4 regions of the Bacillus sp. NPDC077027 genome follow, and region 4 is predicted to be linked to each of the others. Evidence: riboswitches for the same ligand, from Rfam matches in the RefSeq annotation. Region 4 holds a riboswitch; each other region holds the start of a gene.

Region 1 (7,739 bases), on a different contig from region 4:
TCGAAGACATATACATCAGCGTCAGCTAATAGCCATTTACCGATTGCAATCTTTTGCTGATTGCCACCTGACAAATGCTTTACCTTTGTTTCAATGGTTGGTGTTTTCACGCCAAGCTGTTGAACCATTTCGGACGCCGCCTGTTCTTCCTTTGACCGATGTAGGAAACTGAACAAGCGCGTAAAAGAGCCGAGGTTTGCGGCAGTTATGTTACGTGCCACTGTTTCCTCAGTCAAAATGCCTTCCTTTCGGCGCTCCTCTGGAACAAGGGCAAGCCCTGACCTGACAGCCTGATATGGTGAATTCACATGAACGGTTTTTCCATTGAGTTTCATGATCCCACTCTTCTTCTCGGAAGCACCGAAGAGCGCTTTACATAGCTCGGTTTTTCCAGCTCCTACGAGACCTGCAATCCCAACAATCTCTCCTTTTTTCACATGAAGACTGATGTCTTTTAATTTCCCACTATCATGTAGCTCCTTTACTTCAAACACGACTGTTGATTCAATCTGAGGCTGTCTGCTTGGGAACTGTTCCTCCATTTTCTGGCCTAGCATTTCTTCGATGACCTGCTTGGTATTTGTCTCGGATATATGATGTGAGGCCACATGCGTCCCGTTTCTCATCACTGTTAATTCATCACATAGCTCGAATATTTCAGGCATACGATGTGAGATGAAGATAATTCCAGTTCCATTTGCTTTTAGCTGACGAATGATTGCGAACAGCTTGTTCGTTTCTGTGTGGCTAAGCGGAGCTGTTGGCTCATCTAAAATTAAGATACTGCACTTAGTAGATACGGCTTTAGCAATGAGTACCATCTGTTTTTCTGCTAGTGTCAATTCGCTCACAAGCCTTTTGGAGGAAACGTCTATTTGCATCTCCTTCAAGATGCTAGTTGCTTTGTGATGTAGCTCCTTCCATCTGACAAACTGTTTGTGTTCCAGTTCGTGTATAAGCATGTTCTCTCCAACCGTCAAATACGGGACAAGTGCGGTATCAACCTCTTGATACACGGTCTGCACCCCGTATAGAGTGGATTCCTTCGGTGAGCGGATTGTTTGTTTTTCCCCATTGATTTGAATAATTCCCTCGTAATGCTGATGTGCGCCTGCCAATACCTTCATTAAGGTGGATTTACCAGCGCCATTTGCTCCAATCAGGGCGTGAACTGTGCCTTTTTGGAGTGTGAAATCAACTCGATCAAGCGCTTTGACCCCAGGGAATTCGATCGATATTTGCTTCATATTTACAAGTGGCGTTGACATATTGATCCTCCTTTTTGAAAAACGAAGCACTCTCTGCTTAGAAGAGAGTGCAATTGGTGTTATTTAGCGTAATGTCCCTTCAATGTTTTGATCCAATCTTCTTCAAATGCTGTCGAAGTTCCAAAGCCTTTGACTTCTTCAGCAAGGTTCACCATGTTCACTGCCTTGCCTGCGTCTTGTAGCTGCTTTTGTGAAATGAGTGAAGCCTCAAGGTCGAATGATGCAGGCGTATCTTCACCTGCTAATTTCTTCGCTAAAATTCTTAGATTAACAGCACCAATGAGCTTGGGATCAACCGCCGCTGTATATTTCCAAGGGCTGTCCTTTGCTTGCATTTCCTGAAGATCGGCATTTGATACATCAATCCCGTAGATTTTCACTTCTGTTCTGCCTGCCTCCTTTAATGCACGTGCAGCACCGATTGCAAATGCATCCCAAGTAGCAAAGATGGCATCAAGTTTACCCTTTGGATATTTATTCAGCATGGCAGCTACTGCATTTTGCGTTTGAACAGATGTATCGGATGAGGCAATCCCAAAGCGATCAAGCTCTTTAATGCCTGGATTTTTCTCAAGGGTTTCTTTATATACTTTGTTGCGTCTCACCATTGGTGGAAATCCATCTACCCATAAATAAGCGATGTTTGCCTTTCCTTTAAAATCAGAAACAAGTGAATCAAGTGAAAGTTTAGCAAGCTGTTCATCATCCTGAGATGTGACTGTCACACCTTTTATGTCTTTGAGCTTAGGATTGGAGTCAAATGCGACCACCGGAATTCCTTTCTCAGCTAACTTTTTTACATCAGTAACCGTTGCGTCATCGTCACCATGTGAAATAATGATGCCGTCATAGTTTTCTTCAAGTGCTTGCGCAATCGCATCATGGAATTTTGCTGTGTCTCCGTTAGCTGTATACACATCCACTGTAAAACCCATTTCTTCTCCTTCTGCTTTTGCTCCAGCTAAAAATTGTGCAGTGTGATCGTCACCGCCAATTTTTCGAATGACTTTGATTTTTGCTCCCTGTCCTTTTGCAAACCGTTTCGGCACATTGTCAAATGACACCTTTTCATTTGATTTCGCTTTTGAGCCTGCGCTTGAGCCCGCCCCACAACCAGTTAACACTAAAGTAAAGACAATGAGTAACAAGATGGATGATTTCCATAAACGAAGTTTCATTCCTAAGTTCCCCCTTAAGTTGTTTATTATTATTTTTCACATCTGAAAACTAGGGTAAATAGTTGTCAGGTTTTCACCCACATGAGGTATCCATATTTGTCATAAGACACAAAAAAACCTCTCTTGATTAAGAGAGGTTTCATTACCGTCAAAGATGGATATTTATCGGGAAGTCTTCCTCTCTTATCTGTCAAAGCTACTTGAGCTTTGCAGGAATTAGCACCAATTTCTAATTAGAAACGGTTGCCGGGCATCATCGGGCCAGTCCCTCTGCCTCTCTTGATAAGAGAATACTATCAAATTGTCATGTTCAAATGTACTCTTTACTTTAATAGGGGACTAAAGGATTGTCAATAACCTTTTAGAATATTTTCAAAATTCCCATTTAATTGCATGAACAGAAAGTTAAAAAAGCCTGACAGCATTGAGCCGCCAGGTAGTATTTGGAAGTGATAATGTACTGAATGATGTTTGCTGAATTTGTTTTGTACCGTTATGAACAGACTTTTTTGATGAATGCCGTTCAACATACTCATTCTGAGACCAACCTTATTCAAATCACTGATCATGCACTAGGGCTGTCATCAAAGACAACATCCCTTATGAGTTCGATCTGTTTTATCATGAGATGTCATCTGAATCGAGAAAATTTGGCTAGGCTGGTCTTGGTCTTTCAAACAATGATCACCTGAACTGACAGTTCGGGAAGTACATTTTCTGTCACTTCCACTTAATTGTTTAGCCTTTTTATCGTTCCTTCAAAAAACCCTATTATCTACTCAACAATTTTTTTGGCAGGTGATGTTGACTTCAAGCGAAAATCATATTTTTTTTCATTGATATATAAAGGATTAAGATATGCTGAACCTTTATCTTGCCCGCTTTTTTTGCGGTATATTTGATACCCGTTCAGCTCCTTTCCTTTCCATACCCATTTTGACTTAGCCGCCCCCTGCCGATCATCGTAGACGTTTTTTTGAAATAGATTTTTCTCATTCACTTGATACAGATTGACAATCAAAAAATGGGATGAGCTTGCCGTCATGATATTTTTCGTCACTTTATTATGCACTGATTTGTATTGCATCAAGAATTGCCCGCCATCTAAACCAGCTGTATCATTTTTATACAGAACATTATGTGAGATCGTTGAATAAGAAGTGCCGCCCCTTTTTTCATCATAGCCTCCAATCGAAATGCCTGTAAAACGATTGAGATAGACCTGATTATATTGGATGCGGACATTCTCTGCCATTTTCCCTTTATGCTCACTTGTCACCTCAATTCCGATGTCATTGTGATGTGTGATATTGTGTTCAATCACAATGTCTTTTCCACCGTCGACATAAATCCCACCTGCGGAAAATTCCTTTCCGTACGCTGGGTTTCCATAGCTGGAAATTTCATATACTTTGTTTTTAGATACAACACCATTTCGTACCTGATCATAAGCTGTGGTTGGCGCTGTCTTCTCAAAGCCGATTAAATCTATACCAATATTATCTGATCGTCTCACAATATTATCGGTTATACGAAATTTGGTGACATTGCCGTTTAACACAACTGCTTCACTTGCACCAAGCTTTAATCGTTCCACTAAATTCCCTTTAATCTCGAGGTCTTCAATTGCTTTTGGTGCCTTTGTTCCATATACAGCAATACCATGTGCATTACCGTTTCGGTGTTTGGTTTGAATATCAAAAATGTGGTTATGAAGCAGCTTGACCCCTTTTCCGCTCCCAGAAATAAAAATACCGGCAGGCGTGGCATCCTCAGATTGACTGATCAAATGGGCAATCGACAAACCTTTGATTGTAATATAACTCTTCTGATTTATGTCCACTAATCCTCCATTTGCCTTGCTTCCTTTTATGGATGCACCGCTAATGACAGGCTTTTCTTTTCCATAGGCTTGAAACACAATTGGCGCTTTTTTTGTGCCAGAATGCTGGATGACCAATCTTTCTAAATATGTTCCACCCCGAATGTATACCGTCGCGCCCGGCTTCGCCATACGTGCCGCTTTCTGGATCGTTCTGAATGGCTTCTTTTTCGTTCCTGGATGTTGATCGCTTCCGTTCGTCGCTACGTAATATGTAGGTCCTTGCTTAGCCCTCGCCTCTTCAGTCAACGCTTGACAGCCAAAGCTCATTGTCATGATAAATATAATCATTAGACCTAGTAAGAATCGTTTCAATTGATTCGCTCCTTTCTTACTCAATTGTATCGGTTTTCGAAAAAGGTTGTTACATTTTTCTTTTTTTCTTGCATTCGTCTGATAAAAAGGTGTATGGTTGAAAGAATATTTCACATAACGATTCTATTTTACACTTCACTTTTAAATTTTCTGATTAGTCAGTTAATAATGTTTATGGGTGAATTTTCTTGTTTTCATTTAGGCTATGACAAGAGAAAATGAAGAAGAGAGGGGGAAAGCGCTTTCTGTAGATTTTTCTTTTCATAATTCCAGAAAACCTATTGCTAATATTTTTTGAAGGTATAGAATAGAATCATAATTATTTCATATTATTAGAATTTTCAAATAATCAAACAGCAAGGAGATCTACAATGTCAAAACAACCCATCCGAGTTGAATTAAGTTCAACCAAAAAGACAAAACCGCACTCTGATAAACTTGAATTCGGAAAAATCTTCACAGATCACATGTTTGTGATGGATTATTCAGTTGAGAAAGGCTGGTACGATCCGAGAATTATTCCTTATCAATCGATTCCAATGGATCCTGCATCAATGGTATACCATTACGGGCAATCTGTATTTGAGGGTTTAAAGGCATATGTGTCGGAGGATCAAAAAATTCTCTTATTTAGACCAGAAAAAAACATGGAGCGTTTGAACAAATCGAATGACCGTCTTTGTATCCCACAGATTGAAACAGAAACGGTGCTAGAAGGGTTGAACGAATTGATTCGCGTCGATAAAGATTGGGTGCCTGATGCAGAGGGAACTTCTTTGTACATCCGTCCATTTATCATCTCAACAGAGCCTTATTTAGGAGTAGCACCATCTAGCACATATAAACTCTTCATCATCCTCTCTCCTGTTGGATCGTATTATAAAGAAGGAATACATCCCGTTAAAATTGCGGTTGAGAATGAATTTGTGCGTGCAGTGAAAGGCGGTACGGGAAATGCTAAAACTGCGGGGAACTATGCATCAAGCTTAAAAGCGCAGCAGGTAGCAGAAAGCAAAGGCTTCTCTCAGGTTCTTTGGCTTGATGGGGTGGAGAAAAAATATATTGAAGAAGTCGGCAGTATGAACATCTTCTTTAAAATCAATGGTGAGATTGTGACACCTGCCTTAAACGGTAGCATTCTAGAAGGCATTACACGTAATTCTGTTCTTGAACTGCTCAAGCATTGGGAGATTCCAGTCACCGAACGCAAAATCTCGATTGATGAATTGATTGAAGCACATAAAGCTGGCGAGCTTGAAGAAATTTTTGGAACAGGAACTGCCGCAGTTATTTCTCCTGTTGGCGAACTGATCTTTAATGAAGAACGTTATGTCATTCAAAATGGCGAAACAGGCGAAGTATCCAAGAAATTGTATGATGCCATCACTGGTATCCAAAAAGGCTCAAAACCTGACATCTTTGGCTGGACCGTCGAAGTTGATTCTGTCGTGAAACAAGCGTGAATTTGAAAAAAGAACCCTAAATGGGTTCTTTTTTGCGTTCAATCATCTTTAAAGTAATAGACTTAAACACTTGTTTCATTTAACTACCAGTCATGATGGTGTTGATAATTGGAACACTCAACAAAAGGAAAATAGATCCAAACACAATTCTATAACCTATGTCCTTTTGTTTATGATCTTTACATTTTTTCATATAAACGCCAAAATAAAAAACACCCGTAAAAATCATTAATACAGCTACAATTGTCATCATATTACATCACCTTTTTATATCATGTTTTAAAGAGATGAAACTCTAAACTCTCCCCCAAGTAGCACATACATATACATCCTTTGTTATTTGCACAATAGCCTGATGCAACACCAGTATATCCCTAGCATTTTCACCGATGTTGAAAATGTATTAGTTTTCTTTACTTGTCGCCACTCTATCATTTTTTACATTTTTATCCAATTGAATAGAATGTATTTCTACCAGATGTCGTCACAACTTCATACATATACAAAATCGGCTCCTCAACATGGAGCCGATCATGATTATGCGTTCACTGATTTAAAGAATTGAGGCAAGTACTCTCTATGCGCTTCAAGCATTTCATCTAGAATTTGTGTCGCTATCTCATCAGATGGAACAAGTGGGTTGATGGTCATAGCGACAAGGGCTGTTTCATAGTTTCCAGTCACTGCCGCCTCTGCTGCAACACGCTCAAATGACTTGATTTGTTGGACAAGTCCTCTAACTGCGACAGGCAGATCGCCACTAGCAATAGGCTTTGGTCCATCCTTTGTTATAATACAATTTACTTCTACGGCAGAGTCTGCTGGAATGCTAGCGATCGCACCACGATTCATCGTATTGACTGGCTGGATGTCGTGCTTGTCATTGTAAATAGAACTAATCAAATTACATGCCGCATCACTATAGTAAGCACCGCCCCGTTTTTCCAGCTGTGGTGGCTTGATGGCCAAGTCTGGATCCCTGTAGAGTTCAAATAGCTCATGCTCTACTTGTTGAACCACTTCCGCTCTCGTTCCTTTCTCCTTTGCGGCAAGCTGTTCTTCCTCAAACATATCCTTTGTTTTATAGTAATAGCGATGATATGGACAAGGAATAACGCCAAGCCCTTTGATAAAGGCGGGCTCCCAATTTTTCGCTTCGATGTTTTTCATCGACCACTGACTGGTCGGATTGCCCATTTCCTGCAGCACTTGATCCATAATGCTGACACCATCTAAAAAAACATCTAATCCATACACCATATGATTCAACCCAGCAAACTGTACTTGTATGCGTTCAACATCGACTTGAAGTGCTTTGGCAATCCCCATTCTCATCCCAATCGGTACATTACAAAGACCCACGACCTTTTTCAAATTGGTATAGCGCAGAACAGCTTCAGTCACCATGCCGGCAGGATTTGTAAAGTTAACAAGCCACGCATTTGGACATAACTCTTCCATATCCTTTACAATGTCTAGAATCACCGGTATCGTGCGAAGCCCTTTGAATAGCCCCCCTGGACCATTGGTTTCTTGACCAATGACACCGTACTTGAGCGGAATTCGTTCATCCTTTGCTCGCGCCTCAAGCAAGCCGACACGGAATTGCGTTGTCACAAAATCTGCATCCTTG
Region 2 (7,739 bases), on a different contig from region 4:
TATTGAGGTCAACCCGCGCGTAAGTCGGTCATCTGCACTTGCTTCGAAAGCGACAGGCTATCCAATTGCGAAACTCGCAGCAAAAATTGCTGTCGGTCTTACACTGGACGAAATGATGAACCCTGTGACAGGTAAAACCTATGCTGCCTTTGAACCGGCACTTGACTACATTGTATCTAAAATTCCGCGCTGGCCTTTTGATAAGTTTGAGTCAGCAAACAGACGACTAGGTACACAGATGAAAGCAACAGGTGAAGTAATGGCCATTGGCAGAACGCTAGAGGAATCATTGCTAAAAGCAGTTCGCTCACTTGAAGCAGACGTCCATCATATTGAATTAAAAGGTGAAGCAGAAATCACAAATGAAATAGTGGAAAAACGAATTAAAAAAGCAGGCGACGAACGCTTGTTTTACATCGCTGAGGCTCTTCGCCGAGGCTACACCGTTGAACAAATTCATGAATTCTCTAAAATAGATTTCTTTTTCCTTCATAAGCTTGCAGGAATTATCGCATTTGAAAGCAAGCTTAAAGAAAACAAAGGCAGCCTTGACGTATTAAAAGAAGCGAAAGAAAAAGGCTTTTCTGATATTTATATCAGTCGAGAATGGGATATGGAAGAGGCAGACTTATACCAAATGAGAGCAGAAGCGGGAATCGTTCCAGTTTATAAAATGGTCGATACGTGTGCAGCAGAGTTTGAATCAGAAACACCTTACTTCTACAGCACCTATGAAGAAGAGAACGAATCGGAGAGAACAGACAAGAAGAGTGTGGTTGTTTTAGGCTCTGGTCCTATCCGAATCGGACAAGGGGTTGAATTTGACTATGCAACGGTGCACTCGGTCTGGGCAATTAAACAAGCAGGCTATGAAGCAATTATTATCAATAACAACCCTGAAACCGTATCAACAGATTTTAGTATCTCAGATAAGCTCTACTTTGAGCCGCTCACAGTAGAAGATGTTATGCACATCATTGATCTTGAGAAGCCAGAAGGCGTTGTTGTCCAATTTGGCGGACAGACAGCCATCAATCTAGCGGACGAGCTTTCAAACAGAGGTGTAAAAATCCTTGGCACTTCACTTGAAGATCTTGATCGAGCAGAGAACCGCGACAAGTTCGAACAGACCCTTGAAGTGCTAGGTATCCCGCAACCAAAAGGGAAAACAGCGACATCTGTCACACAGGCAGTCGCCATTGCAAATGTTATCGGCTATCCAGTTCTTGTTCGTCCATCGTATGTGCTAGGTGGACGTGCAATGGAAATCGTGTATCAAGAAAACGAGTTACTACATTACATGGAGAATGCGGTTAAGATTAACCCTCAGCATCCAGTGTTAATCGATAAATATTTAACTGGTAAAGAAATTGAAGTAGATGCTGTATCAGATGGAGAAACGGTTGTCATCCCAGGAATTATGGAACACATTGAACGGGCTGGTGTCCACTCTGGAGACTCAATTGCCGTGTATCCACCACAAACACTTTCAGAAGAAATTAAAGCTAAAATTGCTGAATACACCATCAAGCTAGCAAAGGGTCTAAACATTGTTGGATTGTTAAACATCCAATTTGTGCTATCAAAAGGAGAAATATATGTCCTTGAGGTCAATCCACGCTCAAGCCGAACCGTACCATTTCTAAGTAAAATCACAGGCATTCCAATGGCAAACCTCGCAACGAAAGTCATTCTAGGTGACAAGCTGAAAAAATATGGCTACGAAGAAGGGCTTCATCAGGAACAAGCAGGTGTTTATGTAAAGGTGCCGGTATTCTCCTTTGCCAAGCTAAGAAGAGTAGATATTACGCTCGGGCCTGAAATGAAATCAACAGGGGAAGTCATGGGCAAAGACATCACGGTTGAAAAAGCACTATATAAAGGCTTAATTGCATCAGGCATTCAAATTCCAAAAGACGGTACTGTCCTTTTGACTGTAGCAGATAAAGATAAGGAAGAAGGCCTTGAGATTGCAAGAAGATTTCATGCCATTGGCTATCACATCCTCGCAACGGAAGGGACGGCGAACTACTTACAACAAGCATCCATCCCATCAAGTGTTGTAGGCAAGATTGGTGAGGAAGGCAAGAACTTGCTTGAAGTCATTCGAAACGGGGAAGCACAATTTGTTATTAATACACTGACAAAAGGAAAACAGCCTGCAAGAGATGGCTTCCGTATTAGAAGAGAATCAGTAGAAAATGGTGTTGCTTGCTTAACATCACTTGACACAGCAGAAGCGATATTACGAGTGCTAGAAAGCATGACGTTTAGAGCAGATGAAATGCCAGTAGTGAAAACAAATGCTGAGGTGACAGTAACGATATGAAAAAAGCATACTTGACGGTCGTCTCCAATCGAGAGATCGCCGACCATATTTACGAAATGACATTAAAAGGCGACCTTGTTGAATCTTTTCAAACGGCTGGACAGTTCCTACATTTAAAGGTCAGCGAATCGATGACACCTTTACTTAGAAGACCGATCAGTATTGCAAATATTCAAATGGAAAGACGAGAAGTAACGATTATTTTCCGCGCTGAGGGAGAGGGCACAAAGCTCCTTTCTCTAAAGCAAGTGGGTGATGAGGTCGATGTGTTAGGACCACTTGGCAATGGATATGACACATCGGTTGTAAAGCCAGGGCAAACAGCCCTTCTAGTCGGCGGAGGAATCGGTGTTCCACCATTATATGAGCTATCAAAACGACTGACGAAAAAAGGCATCAAGGTAAAACATGTTCTTGGTTTCCAATCGGAAAAGGACATGTTTTATGAGAAGAAATTTCAAACGCTTGGTGAAACATTTATTGCGACAGTCGATGGGACTGCCGGAACAAAGGGATTTGTGACAAATGTAATTGAGCAGGAGCAAATCAACTTTGATGCCCTTCTTTCTTGTGGACCTACACCAATGCTGAAAGCATTAAAAGAAGCGTATCCCAATAAACCTGTCTATATTTCTATGGAAGAGCGAATGGGCTGCGGTATCGGAGCGTGCTTTGCCTGCGTGTGCCATACGGATCAGCACGAAAAATCGTATGTGAAAGTTTGCCTCGATGGACCTGTGTTTAAAGCTGAGGAGGTGGCATTATAATGTTGAACATTGAACTACCGGGCTTATCGTTAAAAAACCCGATTATCCCTGCTTCTGGCTGTTTTGGATTTGGCAAAGAGTTTGCTTCATTTTATGATCTATCTGTTCTTGGAGGCATTATGATCAAAGCCACAACACTTGAAGCGAGATTCGGGAATCAGACACCAAGGGTAGCAGAAACAGGCGCAGGTATGTTAAATGCCATTGGACTGCAAAATCCAGGGCTAAAGGGTGTTCTTGAGAATGAGCTGCCTTGGCTTGAACAATTTAATACACCGATTATTGCAAATGTAGCAGGTTCACAAATAGAGGATTATGTAGAGGTCGCAAAGCATATTAGCCAAGCTAAAAATGTTCATGCACTTGAACTCAACATTTCATGTCCGAATGTGAAGACAGGCGGTATCGCTTTTGGGACTGAACCGCAAATGGCTGCCACGCTTACAAAGGCAGTTAAAGAAGTTTCGACTGTTCCAGTTTATGTGAAACTATCACCAAATGTGTCGAACATTGTAGAGATTGCTAAAGCCATAGAAACGGCTGGTGCAGATGGTCTTACGATGATAAACACATTGATCGGAATGCGTCTTCACTTAAAAAATGGCCAACCTATTTTAGCGAATAAAACAGGTGGTTTATCAGGCCCTGCTATAAAACCTGTCGCCATCAGAATGGTCTATGAAGTAAGTCAAGCGGTAAATATCCCGATCATTGGGATGGGCGGCGTTCAGAATGCAGAGGATGTGCTGGAATTTTTACTTGCGGGTGCAAGTGCAGTTGCTGTTGGGACAGCTAATTTTGTGAATCCTTACGTATGTCCAGACATCATCGAAGAACTGCCTGCTGTATTATCAAATTATGGATTCTCATCTGTCGAGGAGTGTATCGGAAGGAGCTGGAAGCATGAAGCGGTTGCCAATCATCGCGCTTGATTTTCAGACGGGTCAAGAGGCGTTTGCTTTTTTGGATCAATTTCAAGGAGCACCTTTGTTTGTCAAAGTAGGCATGGAGCTGTTTTATCAGGAAGGGCCTCCTATCATTGACAAACTAAAGCAAAAAAACTGTAGCATCTTTCTAGATCTTAAATTGCATGATATTCCAACGACGGTTCAAAAAGCAATGAACCGACTCGCAACCCTAGATGTAGACTTGGTCAACGTGCACGCAGCTGGTGGAAAAAGAATGATGCAAGCGGCAGTTGAAGGGTTAGTGAGCGGAACGAAAGCAGGTAGGAAACGTCCCAATATCATTGCAGTAACGCAGTTGACTAGTACCTCAGAGGACATGATGAATAAAGAATTGTTGATTGACCGGCCATTAAAGGAAGCGGTTCTTCACTATGCACAAATGGCAAATGAAAGTGGATTGGATGGTGTGGTCTGCTCTGTTCATGAATCAAAGTGGATTCATGAGCACATTTCACCAGCCTTTCTGACAGTGACACCAGGGATTCGACTCGCAGATGATCAAACAGATGATCAAAAGCGTGTAGCAACACCCGCTTACGCCAAGAAGCAGGGCGTTTCTCATATTGTTGTCGGAAGATCCATTACGAAAGCGCATCATCCGACATTAGCTTATGAACAAATTTTAACAGAGTGGGAGAGGTAGATGCATGAAAACAAAAATCGCTAAACATTTATTACAGATTAAAGCCGTCTCATTAAAGCCAGATGAACCATTTACATGGGCAAGTGGCATCAAATCACCAATTTACTGTGACAATCGACTTACACTTTCATATCCAGAAGTAAGAAACGATATTGCTCAAGGATTAAAAGATGTGATTGACACACATTTTAAGCAGGCTGATATCGTAGCTGGGACTGCAACAGCAGGTATTCCACATGCTGCACTTGCGGCAGACCGACTTGGTTTACCTATGTGTTATGTCAGAAGTAAACCAAAAGCACATGGGAAAGGAAATCAAATTGAAGGGGTCGTATCACCTGGACAAAAAGTAGTTGTAGTAGAGGATTTAATCTCAACTGGAGGCAGTGTGCTTGAGGTTGTAGATGCGCTCAAGGCAGAAGGTTGTGATGTATTAGGAGTAGCTGCAATTTTCACATATGGGCTTCCGAAAGCGACAGCCGCATTTGAAAAGAAAGGCATACCGTATGTCACACTAACAGATTACGATACGCTCTCTGACGTGGCGCTTGAGCTTGGTGCTATTCAAGAGGCGGATATGAATAAATTAAAGCGTTGGAAACAAGATCCTGCGTCCACAACATGGATGGAGGAAACTGTTCAATGAGCTGTGCGATGATAGCACAGCTTTTTTGTAGGTCACCCCATGTTAAAAAATAGTAAAAAAGACTCAAATTGATAAAAAACTAATCCTATCAATAAAGTCGGGTTGACTTTTGTTTGAATTGTGTTAATATTTAATACAAATTAAAAATCTTATCCAGAGAGGTGGAGGGACTGGCCCGATGAAGCCCGGCAACCTGCTATTTGAGCAAGGTGCTACTTCCTACAAAATGAGTCTATTTTGAAAGATAAGGAATTTGTGAGCTTCCTCATCTTTCTTTCGGAATGAAAGGAAGTTTTTTTATTTTAATGGTGAGGAGGAAGAGGGGATTGAAGTGAAGCAGAACAATTATGAAGAGCTAATGAAAAGCATGGACTTTGGATCAAACACATTGATTGTTCATTCAAGTAGAAAAAAATGAAAAAATTCGGCTGAAGTAGCAGCATGATACGTGCGAAATTTACAATGCTCCGGAAGGGGAGAAAAAATGTTAACTTATGATAACTGGGAAGAGCCGTCCATTACATTTCAAGCGGACGATACGTATAAAGGGGCACTATCGGTATTAAAGTGGGCATATGGACATTATGGTGATCAGCTGATTTATGCATGTAGCTTTGGCATTGAAGGTATTGTATTAATTGATTTGATTCATAAGGTGAAAAAAGACGCGAGGATCGTTTTCTTAGATACAGGACTTCACTTTAAGGAGACATACGATACGATTGATGCGGTCAAGGAAAGATATCCAGGTTTAGATATTGTTCTTCAAACACCTGAACTTACTGTGGAAGAGCAAAATGAAAAACATGGCAACGAGCTTTGGGAGACAAATCCACAAAGCTGCTGTCATATGAGAAAGGTCATTCCGCTTCATCAAGCGCTGTCAGGTTATCCAGCTTGGCTGTCAGGTTTAAGAAGAGAGCAATCACCGAAAAGAGCGGGGACAAATTTTTTGAATAAGGATGAAAAGTTTCAATCTGTAAAGGTATGTCCTCTCATTCATTGGACATGGAAAGATATTTGGAGATATACGTCTAAACAAGAACTTGCGTATAATCCGTTACATGATCAAGGTTATCCAAGTATCGGCTGTGCACCATGTACACAACCGGCCTTCACAGCGGAAGACTTGCGTTCTGGCAGATGGACTGGTACGGCTAAGACGGAGTGTGGATTGCATGAATAAGGGAGAGTATTAATGGAAATCGCCGCGATTTTATTCAGTCTATTTTTCGCCCTAAATATTGGCGCAAGCGGAGCGGCAGCTTCTATGGGAATTGCCTATGGATCAGGTGCGATTAAAAAACCTATTTATGCACTCGTTTTTTGCGCATTTGGTATTTTAACAGGCTCTATCATTGGTGGAGGCGAGGTCGTCAAAACCATTAGCTCAGGCATTATGCCACAGTCTGTGATTACGCTTGAGATCGTTTGTATTATCATTGCATCTGCTGCGTTATCATTATTTATAGCGAATTTAATTGCGATTCCGCTATCAACAAGCGAAGTGACTGTTGGGGCAGTGGTTGGTGTTGCCATTGCGTACAAGGTGTTGTTTGTCAAATCAATTTTAGTGATTGTCTCTTTTTGGATCATCATTCCGTTTTTTGCATTTGCTTTCACTTATATCATGATTAAGCTTTCGGCGCTTCTTCCAAAAAGAAAGTTGTCAAAAAGAAGTGCAGGCATTCTTTCGATCATATTAATTATTAGTGGCTTTTTGGAAGCTTTTTCAGCTGGTATGAATAATGTTGCAAATGCGGTTGGACCTCTTGTTGCTTCGGGTGTCTTATCAGTGGGGCAAGGAACGCTTTACGGTGGTTTATTTGTGGCACTTGGTGCACTACTGCTTGGCAGAAGAGTTCTTGAGACAAACGGGAAGAAAATCACACGCTATCAAACAGGAGAAGGCATCTTGTTATCTAGTACAGGAGCAAGTCTCGTGATGGTTAGTTCCATATTCGGTTTACCCGTCCCATTAACACAAATTACATCCTCATCCATTATCGGACTTGGGATGGCAAAAAGCGGACCTAACATCTTTCATAAGCAAGTTGTGAAGAAAATGCTGAAAGTATGGATCGTATCTCCGTTTCTTTCATTAAGCTTATCCTACTTATTAGTCAGTCTGTTCTTAAAGGGAGACTATTATTCTATTTTTATCATGATAAGTGTCTTGTTTGCCTCTATAGGCGCTATTAGCCTAATGAAGGTTGTCAAAAAAGAAAGTAGCTCCATTCACGAGCAGGGCGGCGGAATATAACCTTAAATCTGACTATTAAGATCTAATAACTATGAACACTGAGAGGAAGATAAACAAATGAGTTTAGCACCACATGGTGGAATTTTAATTAATCGTATCAATGAACATTATGATATAAGTACT
Region 3 (7,739 bases), on a different contig from region 4:
TCTGAAATGATGCCTGAATTATCCCACCGTTTTTTTACGTTGTCAATGGCTTTTTGAAAAAAGATGCAATGAGCCAATTCGTTCTGCTGCTTCTTTCAAGCGATCTTCGCTTGTCAAAAGACCTACTCTGACATAGCCTTCCCCGTATGATCCAAAGCCGCTTCCTGGTGCAACAACGACACTTGCCTTTTCTAATAGCAAATCTGAAAAAGCTACAGACGTATACCCTTCTGGCACTTTCAGCCAAGCAAAAAATGATCCTTTTGGAGCTGTTACTTCCCAGCCAATCTCACGGCATGCCTTAATCCAAGCATTCCTTCTTTTTTCATAGCGGTCATTTTGCGTTCTAACACACTCTTGACTACCTAAAAGAGCTACTGCCGCTGCATCTTGAGTTGCTTTAAACAGAGAAACAAACATATGATCCTGATACAGTTGAATGGCTTCAATCACAGATGCGTTTCCAGCTGCAAAGCCGACTCTCCAGCCTGCCATATTGTATGTTTTGGACAATGTATAAATTTCAATTCCGGTCTCCTTTGCGCCTTCCGTTTGCAAAAAGCTTACTGGCTTCTCTCCATCAAATCCGATGCCTCCATAAGCAAAATCATGCACTACACAAATACCGTTTTCTTTGGCAAGCGTAATTGTTTTTTCAAAAAAATCAGCTGTTGCCACTGCTCCCGTCGGATTATTCGGATAATTTAAGTACATGAGCTTCGCCTTTTCTTTCAGTTCAACTGAGAGCTTATCATAGTCTGGTAGAAAAGCATTCTCTTCAAGAAGTGGCATAAATGCCATGTCAGCCCCGGCTAATACAACACCTGACCAGTAATCAGGATAACCTGGATCTGGAACAAGCACCGTATCGCCTGGATTCAGAAGGCATTGTGGCAATTCAACTAACCCTGCTTTGCCTCCAAATAATATGGCGATCTCTTCTACTGGGTCAAGCTGAACCCCATATTCTCTATGATAAAACTCAGCAGCAGCAGCTTTTAGCTTAGCCGTTCCTCTAAAAGAAGAATATTGATGGTTTTCTGGTTTTTCGACTGCTTCCTGCATAGCACTTACAATATGTGCCGGTGTCGGCTGATCAGGATTTCCTTGTCCTAAATTGATCACATCATGGCCTGCCTTCACCTTTGCCTGTACTTTTTGAACCAATGACGCAAAAAATTGTTCTGGTAATTTTTTTAATATGTCTGATTGTTGAAATTCCATTTATTCACCTTCTATTCAAGTTACATCATGATACATTCACTGTAATGGATTCATTGATTCATTGTAAAGGTATTTTGAAAAATGATTGACAGCAGAAGATATGCTCTGATAATATCATGTATTAAGAAATGCGTTTATTTTTTGAAAACTTCATTTGATTTTTCTCTTATCGAGAGTTGGGCGAGGGAATTGGCCTTTTGACCCCAACAGCAACCGACCATTAATACCACTGCAAAGTGGGGCGCAGCTATATCAGCGCCAAGACAACAGTCTTGTAAGGCACGGTGCTAATTCCATCAGATTCATATCTGAGAGATAGGAGAGGCTTAAGCATACACATAAAAGCCTCTTTCTCTCAGGAGAAAGAGGCTTTTTTATATGATTTGGAGGGAAAACAATTGGCAACACTAACAGCATCCTATGAAGAATTAACTGAAAGCTCGGCGGTTGCTCTCGCCATAAAACTTGGATTACTGCAGGGTAGCAGCAAGCTTACATGTACTGAAATTGGAGACGGAAACTTAAACTATGTCTTTCATCTTTATGATCATGATCACCAAAAAGGATTAATCATTAAACAAGCTTTACCATATGCAAAAGTCGTTGGAGAAAGCTGGCCTCTAGCACTGGATCGGGCGCGAATTGAAAGTTCAGCTTTAATCAAACAATCTGAATATGTAGCACACCTCGTTCCAGAAGTATATTACTCTGATACAACACTTGCGGTGACAGCGATGGAAGATCTATCACACCTTGAAATCGTCAGAAAAGGGCTAATTGTCGGAAAAAATTATCCGAAACTTTCTGATCATATTGGCGAATTTTTAGGAAAAACCCTGTTTTACTCATCGGATTTTGCTACTGATCCTAAATTAAAAAAACAGTTTGTCAAACAATTCACCAACCCTGATCTTTGTGATATCACAGAAAAGCTTGTCTTTACAGATCCTTTTTTTGATAGTAACACAAATGATTTTGAAGAAGAACTAAGAGAAGAAGCAGAAAAACTGTGGGCTGATTTAGAGCTACTGGCAAAGGCTGCTGAGCTCAAGCGAATTTTCCTCACATCTGCCGAAACACTCGTTCATGGTGATCTCCATACAGGTAGTATTTTTGCAAATGAACATGAAACAAAAGTAATTGATCCAGAATTTGCGTTTTATGGTCCTTTTGGATTTGATATCGGGCACTTTATTGCAAACTTATTCATTAGTGCTTTATCACGCGAGAACGAGGATGAGCAAAAGCCACTTTTGGATCACGTCGAAAATGTGTGGACAACGTTTATAGAAGTATTTACGAAAGCTTGGAAAGAGGATAGCATTGAAGCCTTTAGCATCTCAGACAGCTTTTTACAAAAAACATTTGACCGCATTTTGAAAGAAGCGACAGGTTTTGCTGGCTGTGAATTGGTTCGCCGCACAATCGGCCTTGCCCATGCTGCCGATCTTGATACCATCGAGCCGCAAAATAAGCGCATTGCACAAAAGAAAGTAGCTCTCTCATTAGGAAAAACATTTATCAAACAATACGAAACAGTGGAAAGAGCGTCTGACCTCGTCGCATTATTCCAACAATCTGTAAAGGAGTGACGGGTTTTGTCTGAATCATTTGAAGTCCCCCGTTCAGTAGAGTGGGAAGAAAACGCCATTAAAATATTAAATCAACAAAAATTACCTAAGGTAACAGAGTATGAGTATTTAAACACAAAAGAGGATGTATATGACGCCATCGTGACATTGAAGGTTCGCGGGGCTCCAGCCATTGGAATCACAGCCGCTTTTGGGCTGGCACTCAGTGCACAACAGATTGACACAGAAGATATGGATGTATTCAAAAATGAGGTTTTGCACATCAAAAAATACTTAAATAGCTCTCGTCCAACAGCAGTGAATCTAGCCTGGGCGTTAGAACGTCTTGCACAGCGCATTACACGCGCTGCTTCAGTGAATGCTGCCAAAACAGACCTTGTGCACGAAGCCATTCAAATCCAAATTGAAGATGAGGAGACATGCCGTCAAATTGGGCAAAATGCTCTCCAGCTATTTAAATCTGGTGATAGGATCATGACCATTTGCAATGCAGGTTCTATTGCAACAAGTCGTTATGGGACAGCACTTGCTCCGTTTTATTTAGCAAAGAAGAAAAATCTCGACCTCCACATTTATGCTTGCGAAACACGTCCTGTCCTGCAAGGTGCTCGCCTCACAGCTTGGGAGCTAATGCAAGGCGGAGTGGATGTCACATTAATTACAGATAACATGGCATCTCATACGATGAAAGAAAAACAAATATCAGCAGTGATCGTTGGGGCAGATCGCATTGCCAAAAATGGTGATACCGCTAATAAAATCGGAACATTAGGACTTGCTATTTTAGCGAAACATTTCAATATTCCATTTTTTGTAGCTGCACCCTTATCAACGTTTGATGTCTCAATCGAAAATGGAGATGAAATTCCAATTGAAGAAAGGGATCCTGAAGAGGTCAGACAATTAAACGGTATACAAATCGCACCGGAAAATGTGCAGGTGTTTAACCCAGCCTTCGATGTCACGCCACATCATCTCATTTCAGGTATTATTACGGAAAAAGGCATTATCACATCAAATTACACGGAAGAAATTGATGGGCTCTTCTCAAAGACACTTACACATTAAACAAAAAGCGCCGTTCTCTTAAGGTTTAAGAGCACCGCGCTTTTTTGCATTCTCAGAAGCTATGAATATTTCGTTCTTTTGTTCTTCCGTCATCACATGAATTTTGACAAAGAAAGAGGTAAAAGCAAAGATTTTTTCTTTCTGTCCCCAGAACATCAAAACGACCTCCTTTTTTCCTTCAACCAACTTTTTTTACTTAATAAAAGGATATGTCGCATGTGAAAATTTGGAACAGGTCAATCGGTTTATTTTTTGACAAAGGGTATTCCTTCTAAATCAAGCAGAATGGCTTTTGTGTCTGTTCTCGTCCCAGCATATCCTGTCAGTGACCGATCTTTTCCAATGACACGATGACAAGGAATAAAGACGGGCAGTGCATTGCGACGATTGGCTTGTCCGATTGCTCTTACTGCTTTCGGGTTACCAATTGCACGTGCGATATCTACATAGCTTCTTGATTGTCCATAAGGAATCGATGCGAGCGCCTCCCACACTTGTTCTTGAAAGATTGTACCTGACTGTTTAAGCGGTAAAGAAAAGGTCTTACGCTGACCTGCAAAGTATTCTTTCAGCTGTTTTTTCGCCTCTATTAAAAGGGGTGTTTCTTCTGCGATCATCTCCGCTTGAGACAATTGCTGTGAAAAGTGATCATCATCAAGAAAGACGTGCGTGATATTTCCCTCGTGCTCTACTATGTATAAATCTCCAATCGGTGCATTAAAAACGGTATAGTACAAGTTAATGATCTCCCTCTTGTTTTTGTTGTCTCAAAGGCAAGGTTAAGTGAAAAATGGTGCCAATTCCTTCCTCACTCTCAACTTCTATCGTACCTTGATGCTCTTCAATAATTTTATAGCTAACCATTAGCCCAAGTCCAGTTCCTCTTTCTTTTGTTGTATAAAAAGGCTCACCTAAACGCCTTAACTTATCCTCTGTCATCCCGCAGCCTTCATCTCGAAGAGAAATGATAATATGTTCCTTCCCCTTTCGTCTAATGTTGACGTATACATTTCCTTTCCTTGGCATCACTTCAATCGCATTTTTTAAAATGTTGATGAATACTTGTTTTAATTGATTCGGTTCACAGTAAATAGGCGGGATCGCATCCATGACGGTTAAATGCATTTGCACATTACCAAGATTTGCCTGAGCATGTAATAAATCCATCGTATCTTTCATAATCTGGACTACATTTTTCTCCTCGTAAACAATCGCTTGTGGCTTGGCCAAGATCAAAAATTCTGTAATAATCGACTCAATTCTTTTCAATTCAGATGTAATGACATTAAAGTAGAGAGAATATTCTCCTTCTACACTTCCTTTTAAAAGCTGAATGAAACCTTTTAAAGCAGTCATCGGATTTCTAATCTCATGTGCGATTCCTGCCGCAAGCTCACCAACAACATGAAGCGTATCAGATTTCCTGACTCGTTCCTCTAATTCTTTTCTTTCAGTGACATCTCTAAATATGGCAAGATTCATATTGTGGATAATGTTTCGTTTAAACGAAAACTCTAAAATGCGCTGGTCTGGGTGATTAAGGACAAAAGGAACTTCGTTATCCATTTCATCTAATGTCATTTCTTGTGCAGGCTGAGCCATGTTTTCAATCTGAAATGGGGATAGAATATGAAGAAGGTTGGTTTCGGTTAGATCATCCTGTGTAAGCCCAAGCAACTCTCCTGCTGAAGGGTTCACATCTATGATATTGTATTGATTATTAAAAAGGACGATTCCATCCATTGAGCCATTAAATACTTTTCGAAATTTGAGTTCACTTTCACGCAATTCCTGCTCCATGCGCTTTCGATCACTCACATTACGTAATATAGTCAAATGCTGACCTTCTAAAACCGCATGCTTTGATGTAAATTCAAGCTCTTTAAACTGACCATTTGCCATTCTGAATAGTAATTCTTCACGTATTTCATGATGTCTCGCATATCTTTTTCTAGTGGGTCTATACCGTTTATCTGATTGAACGAGAAAATCCGTGAGCTTACGACCGATCAGTTTGTCCATCGAAAGCTCAAAAATCCGACAAGCTGATTCATTTGCCCTCACAATCTCGCCATGATCAGTCCAAATAATAATCGCATCCATCGCATTTTCAAAAATTTCTCGAAAACGCTCTTCACTTTTTAAAAGCTTTTCTTCCATTGACCTTTTCTCTGTAATGTCTCGCATGATCGACATAAAAAAACCATTCATCACGTTAGACGTAATCGTCAGCTCAAATAATTTGTGCTTACCAGATTGGAGTGCAACAGGGAGTTCACCTTTTGCTTTTCCTGTCTCCTTTAATGAACAGAGTAATTGATGTAAAGCAGGCTGGTTTTTATCTTCAACAAATTCATGCAAATAGCGTTCAGCAAGATGATCCTTATCGAGTTCAAAGCTTTGACAAAAAGAATGGTTGGCATCTATTATACAGCCATCTTGATCAAATATGACGATTCCATCGAGTGCTCGATCGAACAGCTCTTTCAATAATTGCTCATTCTTAGAGCGTTCTCGCTCTAAGATTTTTTTTGAAGACACATCCCTCATCACCACAATACACTGATCATTCACTTTATCATGCTCTGCGAAAAACTCAATATATTTGGTCTCTCCACTCTCAAGTTGGATTGAAATTTCTTTTTTCAGTCTCCCTTTTTTGAAAAATGTATCTAACGAACATTCGATTCTATTTTTAGGAATGCCATAAAGGAAATCAAGAACGGATTTATTGAGGAGGTTTTCTTTCGATGTTTCAACAAGCCTGCATGTTGCTTCGTTGGCTTGGATGATCTTGAGTTGCTTATCAAATATAAAAATGGCATCTAATGTCTTATTAAAGATCATATTCTGCTGCATTAATTCATTCCGCAAATGCTCATTTTCTTTTTCTAATTTTCTGAATTCTTTAGTGGTCACGATTTGATTTGTATCGAGCGTTTCAGCCATTCACTTACACTCCTTTTCCCAACCTGATTCCTCTACAGTATTTCTACAATATTTTCATTGTTCCTTCATTTGACTCATAAAAAAAGAGCACTTTTTCAGATACTACATTTTAAATATTTCAATCAGATGACAGGAATGTTGAAGCATTCTCTTTTCTTACCCTTTTTTCACAACCATTCTACAATTTCAAATCAAATCACCAATTGACCAAAAAAGTATTTTAGAATGGGGAAAATGAGGGAATGTTGCTCATAGTTTATGAATTGAAATCAAGTGAAAAAGGTGATGTTATGACAGTTTCACGAGATAGTTATTTTGACAACGCAAAATTTCTTCTGATTTTTCTAGTCGTTTTCGGGCATTTGCTTCGGTCTTTTATTCATGATAATGATTGGATACTTTATTTGTACAAGTTTATTTATACATTTCATATGCCTGCTTTTATTTTAGTATCTGGTTTTTTTGCAAAAGGCTTTAGAAAGCCTGGTTTTATTAAAAAAGTCGCTGTAAAGTTGATCATACCTTATCTCATTTTTCAAGGTATTTACTCAGTGTATTATTACTTTCTTCAGGATGAGAGCATGTCGAATCTAAATCCTATCGATCCCCAGTGGTCACTATGGTTTTTAATCAGTTTGTTTTTTTGGAATGTGCTTTTATTTCCTTTCTCAAAACTTCCTTTCAAATGGGCGATGGTGGTCAGTTTATCGATTGCCTTACTCGTCGGGTATGTTGATATCATTAGTGATACACTTAGCTTATCACGTACATTTGTCTTTCTACCGATGTTCCTTGCCGGCTTCTATTTAAAAAAGGAGCATTTTGATTTCATTCGTTCACATGTAGGAAGAGTAACAGCGCTCATCATATTAGCAGGGGTGTTCTTATTCTGTTTCTTCTACGAGT
Region 4 (7,739 bases):
CTAAAAAAGCTGAGGATGTTTTCCTCAGCTTTCTTCATTATACGAGTGGTCCGCCTTTTTGTTCGATGTCATTTGATGCATTGCTGAATTTTGTGAAGTTCTTTTTGAATTCATTGGCTAAAAAGAGCGCTTTTTCTTTATAAGCTTCTGGATCTGCCCATGTTTTGGCTGGTTGAAGCACTTCGTCCGGCACACCTGGAATGTGAAGCGGGATGTGAAGACCGAAGATGTCATCTGTGACCATTTCTGCATGATCCAGATCACCTTCAATTGCAGCTTGAACCATTGCTCTTGTGTGAGCGAGATTCATTCGTTTGCCAGTGCCGTAGCCGCCACCAGTCCAGCCTGTGTTTACAAGGAATACCTTTGCACCATGCTCATCAATCTTTTTGCCAAGCATTTCAGCATAAACATGTGCTGGAAGTGGTAAAAATGGTGAGCCGAAGCAAGTAGAGAAGGTCGTTTCTGGTGAAGTGACCCCGCGCTCCGTACCTGCTAGTTTACTTGTGTAACCACTAAGGAAATGGTACATAGCTTGTTCTTTTGTTAAACGGCTGATAGGAGGTAATACACCGAATGCGTCAGCTGTTAGGAATACGATAGCAGATGGATGACCTGCAATGCTAGGTTTTACAATATTGTCGATCATTTCAATTGGGTAAGCTGCACGCGTATTTTCTGTAAAGAATGTATCATCGTAATCTGCTTCACATGTATCGTCATCAAGGACAACATTTTCAAGAACAGAACCAAAACGAATGGCTTTGAAAATTTGTGGCTCCTTTTCTTCACTCAGGTTCACACATTTTGCATAGCAGCCACCTTCAATGTTGAAAACACCTGATCCTGACCAACCATGCTCATCATCACCGATTAATTTACGGTTTGCATTCGCAGAAAGTGTTGTTTTACCTGTACCAGATAATCCGAAGAATAAAGCAACGTCTCCTCCTTGACCCACGTTTGCAGAGCAGTGCATAGAGAGGATATCTTGCTCAGGAAGCAGGTAGTTCATCACAGAGAAAATAGACTTTTTCATTTCTCCAGCATATTCTGTACCTCCGATGAGAATCGTACGTTTTTCAAAGGATACGATGATGAATGTTTCAGAGTTTGTTCCATCTGTTTCAGGATCTGCTTTAAAATGTGGTGCAGATAAAATTGTAAATGGTTTTTCAGCGGATTTTGGTGTTGATGCGTCAGGTCTGATAAAAAGCTGCTTGGCAAATAGATTGTGCCATGCAAATTCGTTGACGACAGTGATTGGCATACGGTATCTTTCATCGGCACCTGCGAAGCCGTCAAATACAAACAGCTCATCTCTTTCCTTTAAGTATGACACAACCTTAGCATGAAGACGGTCAAAGGCTTCTGGTGAGATCGGCTGGTTCACATTACCCCAATCGATTTTATGTTCAGAATTTGCTTCTTTGACGATAAATTTATCTTTAGGCGAGCGCCCAGTGTATGCACCTGTAGTGGCGCGTACAGCACCCGTAGAGGTTAAAGTTCCTTCATTACGTGCGAGAATTTTTTCAACAAGCTTCGGAACAGATAAATTTTGGTGCGTATTTTCTGCTGAAAGTAGTGTTTGTAAATCTTCTTTTAAATCCACTGAGTTCATAAAAAACCCTTCCTTTACCGTTGAATTTGTTTGTTTCGATTAGTATAACACATTGATAATAATAGTCTATACTATTTGAATTATTTTGTGTGTTTTTTTTCATTTTTGCCATAAAAACATGCTTCTTGGTGATACAATTTAAGTAGGTAAAAAAGGGGATAGATAATTCCTTAGAAGCATTGACATCACATGAGGGTATAAGATAAGATATTTTATTGAACGGATACTCTTATCCCGAGCTGGTGGAGGGACAGGCCCAATGAAACCCAGCAACCGGTTTCTGATGAAAAAGTCAGTACAGCAAGCGAGAAACCAAGGTGCTAACCTGATGCAAGGTCATTTAAACCTTGAGCGATAAGAGTGAAAGGCATGTATATCTCAGACCCTTTCCTCACAATGATGGAAATGGTTTTTTTGTTTTTGGGATATCATATGAACAAATTGCCAATAACATCTCTATATAAACGTTTTCATATAATAGGGAACGAGTTCCGTATCATTTTGAAAGGCCTCATCTTGGGATGGTGTGGTCTTGTACAGGAGGAATTAACCATTATGAGTCAAAATCGTCGATTGTTTACTTCAGAGTCAGTTACGGAAGGACATCCAGATAAAATCTGTGATCAAATTTCAGACAGTATTTTAGATGAAATTTTAAAGAAAGACCCTAATGCACGTGTTGCTTGTGAAACTTCTGTTACGACCGGTCTTGTTTTAGTAAGCGGTGAGATTACGACATCTACTTACGTCGATATTCCAAAAACGGTGCGTGACACCATTAAGGAAATTGGCTACACACGTGCGAAATATGGTTTTGATGCGGAAACATGTGCGGTTCTTACATCGATTGATGAGCAGTCTGCTGATATTGCCCAAGGTGTTGACAAAGCACTTGAAGCGCGTGAAGGGACAATGACAGAAGAAGAAATTGATGCAATCGGAGCTGGTGACCAAGGTCTTATGTTCGGTTATGCGAACAATGAAACAGAAGAACTGATGCCTCTTCCAATCTCTCTTGCGCATAAGCTGTCTCTTCGTTTGACTGAAGTACGCAAGGATCAAACACTTGCTTATTTGCGTCCTGATGGAAAAACACAGGTAACTGTTGAATATGATGAAAATAACAAACCTGTGCGTATTGATACCGTCGTCATTTCAACACAGCATGCACCTGAGATGACACTTGAACAAATTCAAAGTGATTTGAAAGAGCATGTCATCAAACATGTGGTTCCAAGTGAATTGATTGATGAGAACACAAAATATTTTATTAACCCAACAGGTCGATTCGTTATCGGTGGGCCACAAGGGGATGCTGGTTTAACTGGTCGTAAAATCATCGTTGATACTTATGGCGGTTATGCTCGTCATGGCGGCGGAGCTTTCTCAGGTAAGGATGCAACGAAAGTAGACCGCTCTGCGGCATACGCAGCTCGTTATGTAGCGAAAAACATTGTGGCTAGCGGTCTTGCAGATTCTTGTGAAGTACAGCTTGCTTATGCAATTGGTGTAGCACAGCCTGTTTCCATTTCCATCGACACATTTGGAACTGGTAAAGCATCTGAAGAAAAATTGATTGAAGTTGTTCGTGCAAACTTTGATCTTAGACCAGCTGGTATTATCAAAATGCTTGATTTACGTCGTCCAATTTATAAACAAACGGCTGCATACGGACACTTTGGTCGTCACGATTTAGATTTACCTTGGGAAAAAACAGATAAAGCAGCTACACTTCGTAAGGAAGCATTAGGAGAATAACATCATAAAAACCGCTTATTTTAAGCGGTTTTCCTTTTGGGGAAATCTGAACGGATTATTTTGTGAAAAAATGACCTCAATGTGAAACGAAAATGAGACAATAACTGTCTAATTATAGGCTTAATATGAAATAACATAACGTGGAGGCAATCATATGTGTGGATTTGTTGGTGTATTTAATCACCTGCCATTGTCCGAAACTGCTGAACAGGAAGAAACAATTAAACAAATGAATCGTCTAATTGTTCACCGTGGTCCGGACGATGAGGGCTATTTTCATGATGAACATGTAGGTTTTGGATTTAGACGTTTAAGTATTATAGATGTTGAAAACGGGAAACAGCCGCTTTCATATGAAGACGAGAACTACTGGATTATTTTTAACGGGGAAATTTATAATTATGTTGAACTAAAAGAAGAGCTTGTGAAAAAAGGTTATACTTTTAAAACAGATTCCGATACAGAAGTGCTCCTTGCCACATACCGTCATTATAAGGAAGAAGCAGCATCTAAGCTTCGTGGAATGTTTGCATTTTTAATTTGGGATAAACAAGCGCAGTTGCTCTATGGGGCAAGAGATCCATTCGGGATCAAACCACTTTACTTTACACAAATAGATGATCAAGTTTACTTTGCATCTGAGCGCAAAAGCTTGATGGCAGTGAACGAAAATATTGCATTTGATCAAACTTCTCTTCAACAATATATGTCCTTTCAATTCGTTCCAGAGCCAAACACATTAGATGAAAAAGTGCACAAAGTAGAGCCGGGACATCAGTTTACACTACGCCCCGGTCAAGATATTCAATTTAAAACTTACTGGAAAGTACAGTTTAAACCAGCTCAAACAGTTGAAAGTCAATTAATTGAAGATGTGCGAGAAGCGATCTATGATTCTGTCAAGGTACATATGAGAAGTGATGTGCCTGTTGGTTCTTTCCTTTCAGGTGGAATTGATTCTTCTTTCATTGTATCTATTGCAAAAGAATTTCACCCAGAGCTTAAAACATTCTCTGTTGGATTCCAGCAGGATGGCTTCAGTGAAGTAGATGTAGCAAAGGAAACGGCTGATAAGTTAGGCCTGCAAAACTTTAGTGCAGTGATCTCACCAGAGGAATATATGAATGAACTGCCGAAAATTGTTTGGCACTTAGATGATCCGCTTGCAGATCCAGCGGCGATTCCACTTTATTTCGTAGCAAAAGAAGCGAAAAAACAAGTAACGGTTGTTTTATCTGGTGAAGGAGCGGACGAGCTGTTTGGGGGGTATAATATTTATCGTGAACCCCTTTCATTAAAACCGTTTGAATCTGTTCCCGCCATGCTGAAAAAACTTCTTCTTCGTATTGCGCGTATCATGCCTGAAGGGATGAAAGGAAAAAGCTTCATCATCCGTGGCTGTACACCTTTAGAAGAGCGTTATATCGGAAATGCAAAAATCTTCGAAGAGCCGGTCAAGAAAAGCTTGTTAAAGCACTATGATCCGAATGTGACATACCGAGACGTGACGAAGAAATATTTCGAAGAAAGTCAAAGCTATAGCGATATCAACAAAATGCAATATGTGGATATTCACACATGGATGCGTGGGGATATCCTGCTAAAAGCAGATAAAATGACGATGGCGAACTCTCTTGAGCTTCGTGTTCCTTTCTTAGATAAGGTTGTGTTTGAAGCTGCTTCGAAAATTCCAGAAGAGCTCAAAACGAAAGACGGCACAACAAAATATTTACTACGCAAAGCGGCTGAAGGCATTGTGCCAGACCATGTATTGCATCGTAAAAAACTTGGTTTCCCAGTTCCGATTCGTCACTGGTTAAAAAATGAAATGAATGAGTGGGCAAAAGACATTATCAAAAATAGCCAAACGGACGAGTATATTAACAAGGAATACGTTTTTGAATTGTTAAATGACCATTGTGCAGGCAAGGCGGATCATAGCCGTAAAATCTGGACAGTGCTTATCTTTATGATTTGGCATAGCATTTATGTGGAACGTAGTATTGATCCAGAGCAGCTAAACCATCAACCTAAAGAAGTCATTTTTAGCTAATAAAAAAGGTTTTCAGCCTAAGCTGAAAACCTTTTTTGGCATGATAGAAAGCAGAAAACAGGGCAAAATAAGAAGCGGAATATAGTTATTGCTTAATATCCTGAAAAAAACATGATAAAGTGAAGATAAGAGCAATGTCACAGTGTGATCAAAGGGATTTATAAAATTGGCCCTTTTCTACATACTCCCTACGGATGCGGTCCATATCTTGGATGTCCTCTTCTGTCAGGGTACGAACGACTTTGGCTGGCCGACCGAAAGCAAGTGTGCCTTTTGGGATGATCTTTCCTTGTGGGACAAGGCTGCCTGCGCCAATAAAGGCACCTTCACCAATTTCCGCCCCATCAAGAATGATCGATCCCATCCCAATGAGCGCATTTTTTCGAATGATCGAGCTATGTAACGTTACTTGGTGTCCAATTGTAGCACCATCTTCGATGAGAAGTGTCTTTCCAGGGCTTTGATGAAGACAAGATAAATCTTGAATGTTCACGTTTTTTCCGATCCTGACGGGAGCTACATCCCCTCTAATGACGGTTTGAAACCAAACACTTGAGTATTCGCCGATCACTACATCACCTGTAATGGTGGCGTTATTTGCAACAAAGACGGTTTCATGAATTTCAGGTTTAAAATGATGATAAGGGTATAGCATTTTTCCTCTTCCTTTCTTAAATACAACATTTTGTGGGGTGTATACTTTGTGGACTTGGCACGCTGAAAGACCAATTGGCACTATCGTCATTGTACATGGTGCAAGTGAATATCATGGCCGCTATAAATGGCTAATTGAAATGTGGCGTAATGCAGGCTACCATGTCGTGATGGGAGATTTGCCTGGACAAGGCACCTCTACACGGGCACGAGGTCATATTCGCTCTTTTCAGGAATACATTGATGTCTTGGATGAGTGGATTGAACATGCCAAATCATTTAAGCTACCGACTTTTTTACTCGGTCATAGTATGGGTGGTTTAGTTTCAATCGAATGGGTTAAGCAGTATACCCATACAAGAATTGATGGACTTATTTTATCATCACCTTGTTTAGGACTGCAATTTAAACCGAAGAAAATGATGGATATTGCATCAAAAGGGCTAAATGTACTTGCCCCTTCTTTTAAAGTGGAGTCCGGGCTTTCGATTGAATTGGCGACGCGGAATCAAGAAGTGATTGAAGCGGATTCAAATGATTCGTTATATGTGACGAAGGTATCTGTCAGATGGTATAGAGAGCTTGTGAAGAATGTAGAGGCAGCGATGCAGCCGACAAATGCTTTTACATCTATTCCGCTTTTGTTGATGCAAGCAGGCGACGACAAAATTGTCGATAAATCGAGAGTGCTGAAATGGTTTAATGGCATTGAATCTTTGAATAAATCATATCGTGAATGGGAAGGTCTGTATCATGAGATTTTCAATGAACCTGAACGAGAAGATGTGTTTAAGGCAGCAAGAGCTTTTACGGATCAATATATTTAATTGTTAGTTAGGGGTGGAGGATTTGTCAGTACCGGAGCGGCCTTTTGCACTGATGACAAAGATATATAAGGATATTTTTCCGCTTGTTCATCAGGAACTGAAGAAATGGCGAGAGCATGCAGAGCAAATTGAAAATCCAGAATTAAAAGCTCAGGCACTCGCAAGTATAACGAGTAAAACATTTCATTGTGAAGGAGGAGGGATCCTTTCACTTTTAGCCGGAGAAGCAAAAGAGACATGTATTGAATTCATTGTAGCGTATCAAACGATTAGTGATTACCTAGACAATTTATGTGACCGTAGTACGTCACTTGATCCGGCCGATTTTGATATGCTACATCAGGCGATGAAGGATGCACTGGATATAGAGGCAGAACTGAAGCCTTATTATCAATTCCGTGAGGATCAGAATGATAGCGGCTACCTTCATGCACTTGTCAGCACGTGTCAAAAGGTTCTCTTGCGCATTGAAAACTATCCCATCATTCGTCCATATTTACAGAGGTTGTGCGAATATTATAGTGATCTGCAAGTACATAAGCACGTGGTGCCACATGAGCGTGTCCCACGTCTTGAAACGTGGTTCCGCCAGTATGAGGAAAGCTTGCCTAAAATGGAGTGGTATGAATTTTCAGCATGTGCTGGCTCTACGCTCGGTATCTTCTGTCTTGTAGCCTACTCTCTTCAGCCAAGTTTTACAAAGGAACAAGCTAGGCAAATTTACGATAGTTACTTTCCTTACATTCAAGGCCTTCATATTTTACTCGATTATTTAATTGATCAAGAAGAGGATGCCCTTGGCGGAGATTTGAATTTTTGTTCT

Evidence for each region. A riboswitch is a leader RNA that binds a small molecule or an ion and turns the genes downstream of it on or off. The one in region 4 is predicted to bind S-adenosylmethionine.
Region 1: it holds a riboswitch for S-adenosylmethionine, as region 4 does, so the genes downstream of both, ACQKEZ_RS09055 (substrate-binding domain-containing protein) here and metK (methionine adenosyltransferase) in region 4, are expected to answer to the same signal.
Region 2: it holds a riboswitch for S-adenosylmethionine, as region 4 does, so the genes downstream of both, ACQKEZ_RS13475 (phosphoadenylyl-sulfate reductase) here and metK (methionine adenosyltransferase) in region 4, are expected to answer to the same signal.
Region 3: it holds a riboswitch for S-adenosylmethionine, as region 4 does, so the genes downstream of both, mtnK (S-methyl-5-thioribose kinase) here and metK (methionine adenosyltransferase) in region 4, are expected to answer to the same signal.

The regions. Positions count from the first base shown of each region.
Region 1 is NZ_JBNNIO010000002.1:682,291-690,029, forward strand. Features, by position in the region: gene ACQKEZ_RS09050 (sugar ABC transporter ATP-binding protein) at 1-1,268, opposite strand, end outside; gene ACQKEZ_RS09055 (substrate-binding domain-containing protein) at 1,328-2,446, opposite strand; SAM riboswitch class I at 2,627-2,735, opposite strand; gene ACQKEZ_RS09060 (right-handed parallel beta-helix repeat-containing protein) at 3,222-4,619, opposite strand; gene ACQKEZ_RS09065 (branched-chain amino acid aminotransferase) at 5,015-6,106, shown strand; gene ACQKEZ_RS09070 (hypothetical protein) at 6,186-6,359, opposite strand; gene ACQKEZ_RS09075 (6-phospho-beta-glucosidase) at 6,644-7,739, opposite strand, start outside.
Region 2 is NZ_JBNNIO010000003.1:584,419-592,157, forward strand. Features, by position in the region: gene carB (carbamoyl-phosphate synthase (glutamine-hydrolyzing) large subunit) at 1-2,329, shown strand, start outside; gene ACQKEZ_RS13455 (dihydroorotate dehydrogenase electron transfer subunit) at 2,326-3,096, shown strand; gene ACQKEZ_RS13460 (dihydroorotate dehydrogenase) at 3,096-4,028, shown strand; gene pyrF (orotidine-5'-phosphate decarboxylase) at 4,000-4,707, shown strand; gene pyrE (orotate phosphoribosyltransferase) at 4,712-5,353, shown strand; SAM riboswitch class I at 5,500-5,604, shown strand; gene ACQKEZ_RS13475 (phosphoadenylyl-sulfate reductase) at 5,838-6,539, shown strand; gene ACQKEZ_RS13480 (inorganic phosphate transporter) at 6,552-7,616, shown strand; gene sat (sulfate adenylyltransferase) at 7,674-7,739, shown strand, end outside.
Region 3 is NZ_JBNNIO010000003.1:385,228-392,966, reverse strand. Features, by position in the region: gene ACQKEZ_RS12460 (pyridoxal phosphate-dependent aminotransferase) at 43-1,224, opposite strand; SAM riboswitch class I at 1,388-1,546, shown strand; gene mtnK (S-methyl-5-thioribose kinase) at 1,623-2,816, shown strand; gene mtnA (S-methyl-5-thioribose-1-phosphate isomerase) at 2,823-3,884, shown strand; gene ACQKEZ_RS12445 (methylated-DNA--[protein]-cysteine S-methyltransferase) at 4,130-4,621, opposite strand; gene ACQKEZ_RS12440 (PAS domain S-box protein) at 4,623-6,833, opposite strand; gene ACQKEZ_RS12435 (acyltransferase family protein) at 7,124-7,739, shown strand, end outside.
Region 4 is NZ_JBNNIO010000001.1:28,349-36,087, forward strand. Features, by position in the region: gene ACQKEZ_RS00275 (DUF2584 domain-containing protein) at 1-4, shown strand, start outside; gene pckA (phosphoenolpyruvate carboxykinase (ATP)) at 38-1,624, opposite strand; SAM riboswitch class I at 1,851-1,985, shown strand; gene metK (methionine adenosyltransferase) at 2,180-3,382, shown strand; gene asnB (asparagine synthase (glutamine-hydrolyzing)) at 3,537-5,435, shown strand; gene ACQKEZ_RS00295 (gamma carbonic anhydrase family protein) at 5,584-6,090, opposite strand; gene ACQKEZ_RS00300 (lysophospholipase) at 6,137-6,916, shown strand; gene ACQKEZ_RS00305 (tetraprenyl-beta-curcumene synthase family protein) at 6,939-7,739, shown strand, end outside.